Funiculus sociatus GB2-C1: one gene and its partner. The protein of the gene in region 1 interacts with the protein of each later gene in a pairwise test. Links are inferred from orthologs where the notes say so. Each region holds a gene or a part of one and is shown on either strand. Other genes may lie near its edges.

What was found.
Region 2: the proteins of gyrB (region 1) and gyrA interact in binary tests that used the Escherichia coli proteins (3 or more experiments, as listed by UniProt). The link is inferred for Funiculus sociatus GB2-C1 from one-to-one orthologs.

The regions. Positions count from the first base shown.
Region 1 is NZ_JAMPKJ010000005.1:100,558-103,795, reverse strand. The notes cover bases 183-3,089. They hold gyrB (DNA topoisomerase (ATP-hydrolyzing) subunit B), read left to right. Parts: upstream 183-617; coding sequence 618-2,561; downstream 2,562-3,089. Other genes in these bases: NDI42_RS04270 (type IV pilin-like G/H family protein), read left to right, coding at 2,870-3,089; miaA (tRNA (adenosine(37)-N6)-dimethylallyltransferase MiaA), read right to left, coding at 183-445. In the rest of the region: more of miaA, read right to left, coding at 1-182; more of NDI42_RS04270, read left to right, coding at 3,090-3,238. UniProt on the Escherichia coli protein: DNA gyrase negatively supercoils closed circular double-stranded DNA in an ATP-dependent manner to maintain chromosomes in an underwound state.
Region 2 is NZ_JAMPKJ010000007.1:111,059-114,482, forward strand. The notes cover bases 45-3,137. They hold gyrA (DNA gyrase subunit A), read right to left. Parts: upstream 2,818-3,137; coding sequence 271-2,817; downstream 45-270. Other genes in these bases: lnt (apolipoprotein N-acyltransferase), read right to left, coding at 45-246. In the rest of the region: more of lnt, read right to left, coding at 1-44. UniProt on the Escherichia coli protein: A type II topoisomerase that negatively supercoils closed circular double-stranded (ds) DNA in an ATP-dependent manner to maintain chromosomes in an underwound state.

The DNA of each region.
Region 1 (3,238 bases):
GATCGTTGGGATGAATTTTCTTTGCCGCGGCTGGATCGACTTGTTGCACAAAGGCGTAAAGTTGAGTTTGACCGAGAGAGGAAAGTTGCGATCGCAATTCCTTATGCGGTGCCACCCTGGGAATCTTTAACCCCTTAACCACAGAATTGATGTAAAGTCCAGTACCTCCAACCATTACCAAAGGAGCAGGTACACAAGCAATCAAAGCTTGCGCCTGCTGCTGGTAATCTGCCACAGTTAACGTTTCCGTGGGATCGCAGATATCAATTAAGTAGTGTGGCACCAACTTTTTATCCGTCTCACTTGGCTTAGCTGTCCCAATATCAAATTCGCGGTACACTTGACGCGAATCAGCACTGAGAATCGCCGAACCCAGCCGCTGCGCCAAAGCCAAACCTAGCCCAGACTTACCCGTTGCCGTTGCACCACAGATTACGATGAGCATCTAACTCCTCGCCTCTAACTTTACCCGGTTATTCATGGGTATATCCCCTAGACAAATCGCTCTTTATATTGACCTACAGCCGCTTTGAAAGCTTTTATGTTACAATTTCGGAGTGTTTTTCCCTTTTTGGAGTCCCGGTAGGGTTCCAAGCCATTATTGGAGAATCCTTTTCATGACGAGCAGTTACAGTGCCGATCAGATTCAAGTTCTGGAAGGTTTAGAACCAGTCCGGAAACGACCGGGGATGTACATCGGTTCCACTGGACCCCGTGGACTTCACCATCTAGTTTACGAGGTAGTGGACAACTCGGTTGATGAGGCTCTGGCTGGCTACTGCACTCATATTGAGATAGACATCAACGCCGATGGTTCTGTCACAGTTACAGACGACGGGCGAGGCATTCCCACAGATACTCATCCTACCACTGGCAAATCAGCCTTAGAAACGGTGATGACAGTGCTGCACGCCGGAGGTAAGTTTGGTGGTGGCGGCTACAAGGTTTCTGGTGGTTTGCATGGTGTCGGTATTTCAGTAGTGAATGCCTTGTCCGAGTGGGTAGACGTGACCGTTTGGCGGGAGAAGCGGGAGCATACCATGCGCTTTGAGCGCGGTATTCCTGTCACAGAACTGAAAGCCAAGCCAATTAAAGAAGCCAAAACAGGCACCTCAATTAGTTTCAAGCCAGATTCGCAGATTTTTGTGACTACTGGCATTGAGTTTGATTACACCACCTTGGCGAGCCGTCTGCGGGAGCTTGCTTACTTAAATGCGGGTGTCAAAATCACCTTTACTGACAACCGCCTGGAATTGGTTAAGGGTGGAGAGCCCAGAGTAGAAACCTACTGCTACGAGGGAGGTATTAAAGAGTATATCGCCTATATGAATAGCGATAAGCAGGCTCTCCACGAAGAAATTATCTATGTATCCGGCGAACGCAACAATGTGCAGGTAGAGGTGGCGTTGCAGTGGTGCGTTGATGCTTATACAGACACTCTGCTGGGGTTTGCAAATAATATTCGCACAGTTGACGGCGGTACTCACCTGGAAGGGTTGAAGGCGGTGTTGACTCGGACATTGAATGCGATCGCTCGCAAGCGCAACAAAATCAAAGAAAATGAACCGAACCTCGGCGGAGAGAATGTCCGCGAAGGTTTAACGGGCGTGATCTCCGTCAAAGTCCCCGATCCGGAATTTGAAGGACAAACTAAAACCAAACTCGGTAACACCGAAGTTCGGGGAATCGTTGATTCTCTGGTAGGCGAAGTTCTAACAGAATATTTAGAGTTTCGTCCAAACGTTGGCGATGCGATTCTGGAAAAAGCGATTCAAGCTTTCAAAGCCGCCGAAGCAGCGCGTCACGCACGAGAATTAGTGCGCCGCAAATCGGTTTTGGAATCTTCTCCTTTACCGGGTAAATTAGCCGATTGCAGTACGCGAGATCCCTCAGAATCTGAAATTTACATCGTAGAAGGGGACTCAGCCGGAGGAAGTGCCAAACAAGGACGCGACAGACGCAACCAAGCTATACTCCCATTGCGCGGTAAAATTCTCAACATCGAGAAAACCGACGATGCCAAAATCTACAAAAACACCGAAATCCAGGCGCTGATTACTGCACTGGGGTTGGGTGTCAAGGGTGAGGAGTTCGATGCTTCTCAGCTGCGCTATCACTGCATCGTGATTATGACTGACGCTGACGTAGATGGGGCGCACATTCGGACGCTGTTATTGACGTTCTTCTATCGTTATCAACGGGCGCTGATTGAGCAGGGTTACATCTATATCGCTTGTCCTCCACTATATAAGGTAGAACGGGGACGCAATCATTACTATTGCTATAGCGATCGCGAACTCAACAACCTGGTGCAAAACGAGTTCCCCGCCAATGCTAATTACACCATCCAGCGATTCAAAGGCTTGGGTGAAATGATGCCGCAACAGTTGTGGGATACTACCATGAACCCGGAAACTCGCACCCTCAAACGGGTGGAAATTGAAGACGCTGCTGAAGCCGATCGCATCTTTACCGTCTTAATGGGCGATCGCGTCGCACCCCGCCGCGAATTCATCGAAACCTACGGTTCTCGCCTTAACCTCGCCGATCTAGATATCTAGATTACCTGAGTTGTAGAACGCCATCAAATCCTCACCGCCTGTAGCCATCAGGCGGTGAATTTTTCTCTTGTTGCGATTTACACAGTTGTCGGTTGAAACCAGGCGACGCAAGTGTTACCTAACAAATCCTTCAGAAGGTTGGATTTGGTTCCAATAAACCAAACTACGCTCGTTTATCCTGTGGTAAAACAATATCAAAAAAATAAAATATACTAATTTATGTGCTACTTATAAATACTGAACTCCCAAAAGTAACGAAAAAACCTTAAAATATTCCCAAAAAATTATTAAGGAATTGCCAAAACATAATGATTTACTTTAACGTTCCAGTTAAGGGCTTGTTTGTTGCATCCAGCGTACTGATAGCAATGGGCAGCACTCTAGCTATATCGGTAAGTACCCAAGCCACAATTCCCACCTTCATTGCTCAAACTAAACCTGCACCACAAACAGACGCTGCTAAACAGCAGCTTTTGGGGCAATGGCAAACTAAAGATCCAGAATCGGGAGATTTGGTTACATTTATTTTCGCACCGGAAGGAAAATTATTTATTTTATTTCCTGCACCCGAAGGCGCACCCGAAGCCCCTCCTGTAGCTTTAGGAATTAAGTATCAAATTAATTCCACCGCGAAACCCGGACAAATTGACCTAGTTTTTACCGAAGAAGAAAGCATT
Region 2 (3,424 bases), on another replicon or contig:
CCCCTTAAAAAGAGGGGCTGCAAAAGGTAAAAGAAAGAATTTTCGTTTCTTTTGCTCTTTTACTTCTAACTTTTTCCGTTCTTCGACAACCAAAACCCACAGGGGCGCTAAGGCAATCCAAGCAAAAAACCACGCACCTACTGGTGCGGTGGTTAACCCCATCAAGATACCACTAGCTAAGGCAATGAGTGAACGCCAAGAAATGCGCTTTGTCAAAGCAGGAGGAAGGCGAAATATGTTTAACATCATTCATCCTTCCTCCTTCATGGTTTATTCTTCTGGAACTTCTTCCTCATCACCAGTAGAGGGGGGAACTAAAGCCGCCGCCGCGATCGCATCATCCTCATCAAGTCGTTGCACTCTCACCCCTGTTGCCATTCTTGATTGCAGGGAAATCGCATCTGTTGCTTGACGGATGATAATGCCTCGGCTTGTCACCATCATTAGCTCATCACCTTCATTGATCGTTCGCAGAGCAGCTAGTTTATCGTTAGGCTTGCGGAACTTAGTAGCAACTAATCCCATCCCAGCGCGATTTTGCAGCCGGAATTGACCAACTGGCACCCGTTTCCCATATCCGCCTGTTGTAATTACTAGCACCCACGGCCCGTTACCGTTGAGGATGGGAGCGTCTTCCGCTGGTTCCGCTTCTTCAATCTCCGCTATTTTGGCGACTACTTGACTTGGCAGTATATCCATGCCTATCAGTTCATCTCCAGTGCGGAGAGCCATTGCTCTGACTCCGCGAGTAGCGCGACCCAAGGGACGCAGTTGCTCGTGATTAGTGCGGAAGTGAATTGCCATGCCTTGGCGCGATCCGATGATGATGCTATCATCCACTCTAGCGCGTCGCACCCACCGCAATTGATCTCCCTCTTCTAAGGAGATGGCGATTAAGCCATTGGAGCGGATGTTACTGAAAGCAGCTAATTCTGTCTTTTTGATGTAGCCGCCTTTAGTTAGCATTACCAGGTATTCTTCCCGGCTAAATTCGCTCACCGACACGATTGAGGTAATTTTTTCGTCGCGGGGGATGGGCAGCATTTGCACGATGGGGATACCCCGTGCTGTGCGAGAAGAAGCTGGGATTTGGTAAGCTTTGAGGCAGTAGACAACCCCGCGATCGCTAAAGAATAAAACGCTATCGTGGTCACAGCAGGTGAGGAAATGTTCAACCCCATCATCCTCTTTCATGCCAGTACCTTTTTTACCTCTGGTGTTGCGGCTTTGCGCTTCAAAGGTGTTAACTGGCATCCGCTTGAGATAACCTTGTTCTGTTAGCAGAATCAAGGCTTTTTCGTTGGCGATTAAGTCGGTGTCGTCAATTTCACCTTCCGCGTGTTCGATGACGGTGCGGCGAGGTGTCGCGTGGACGGTTTTGATTTCCGTCACCTCGGTTTGGATGATTTCTAAGATACGTTCGCGACGTGCCAAAATATCTTGCAAATCGGCAATCTGCGCTTGTAACTCATCGTGTTCTAAGCGAATTTTCTCAGCTTCCAGTGCAGTTAGTCGCCGCAACTGCATCTGTAAAATTGCATCCGCTTGCGCCTCAGAAAGCCCGTAGTTGTCAATCATCTGCGTCTTTGCCGTTGGTGTGTCGGCGGCGCGGCGGATCAACTCAATCATCTCATCTAGGTGCAACAAGGCAATCAGTAACCCTTGCAGCAGATGATCTCTTTCTTCTGCTTTCCGCAGTTCGTAGCGGGTGCGGCGGGTGATGCACTCAATCCGGAAATCTAGGAAAACAGTGAGGAACTGTCTGATTGTGAGCGTTTGGGGTTCCCCATTCACCAGCGCCAGCATATTCGCCCCAAAGTTGGCTTGCAGGGGCGTTTGCTTGTACAAGTTATTGAGGACAACGCGGGGATAAGCGTCTCGCTTGAGTTCGATCACGATTCTCATCCCATCGCGATCGCTTTCATCCCGAATATCTGCAATTCCTTCCAGCTTCTTATCATTCACCATGTCGGCGATTTTCTCAATCAACGCTGCCTTATTCGTTTGGTAAGGCAACTGAGTGATAATAATCGCTTCCCGATCCGGTCGTCCCCGATGTTCAATGGTGTCTATTTCAGCGACACCCCGCATCGTAATCGATCCGCGCCCAGTTGTATAAGCTTCCTTAATCCCAGATACTCCCAGAATCTGCGCTCCTGTGGGAAAATCTGGCCCCGGAATATACTGCATCAACTGGAGGTCGGTAATTTCTGGATTCTGGATTAGCGCCATTAACCCATCAATCAACTCTCCCAGATTGTGCGGTGGAATGTTCGTTGCCATCCCCACCGCAATACCACTGGAACCATTGAGCAACATTTGGGGAATGCGCGACGGTAATACCAGCGGTTCTTGCTGGGAACCATCGAAGTTATCCCCAAAATCTACAGTTTCCGACTCAATATCCTGTAAAAGGGCGGCACCTGTGAGGGATCTTAGGCGGCATTCAGTGTATCGCATTGCCGCGGGCGGATCGTTGTCAACTGAACCAAAGTTGCCGTGTCCGTTAATCAGGGGGTCGCGCATGGAGAAATCCTGCGCCATCCGTACCAAAGCATCGTATACCGCAGTATCACCGTGGGGGTGGTATTTACCCAGCACTTCTCCCACCACCCTTGCACACTTGCGGAAAGGACGATCGTGGGTAAGCCCCAGTTCGTGCATTGCGTAGAGAATGCGACGATGTACGGGTTTCAGACCATCCCTGGCATCTGGCAGCGCCCTACCGACAATTACGCTCATTGCGTATTCCAGGTAAGACCGGGACATCTCATTCCCTAAATCCGTTGGGATAATCCGCTCCTGGGAAGTGGTCATACTATGAAAAAGCTCCAAAAATGTAGAAGAATGGCAGATAATACGCAAAAAATTGCGATTATTTCAGCCTTAATTCTAAAGAATGACAAATTATATGAAAATTTTATCACATTTTGGCTTTTATTGGGCGTTAGTCATTGACAATTGGTGTGTCGAAAAACTCCTCCCCAACCCTCCCCGAAACAGGAACCGAACAGGATTATCTTACGTCCGCTGTGCGTGCGGGGAATGAGGGTTTTTATTGATTGGTCGCTATGGCGAGAAAAGTGATCAGCCTAATGCGCGATCTCATACTGACAAAGCAATAGCTGCTGATGAATATTGACCAATGACTATTCTGCGATCGCTTCTTGTTGAGTCTTGAGTTGAGAAGCAATCAAAGGTGCTTTGGGTGCGAGAAAGAAGCCAATCAAACTAGCGAACAAGATTGGCGTTAAAGGGCTGATATTGGCAAGTTTCGTCAGCAATAAAGTGGTACTTATCGGTGTTCGCGTCACTGCTGCGTTTAACGCTGCCATTGTGCAAATCATGGCTAGAGAAGGATTGAGTGCGGGAATTAAAATTGCGATCGCTTTCCCCAAACACGCACCTGTAAAAAACAGAGGGA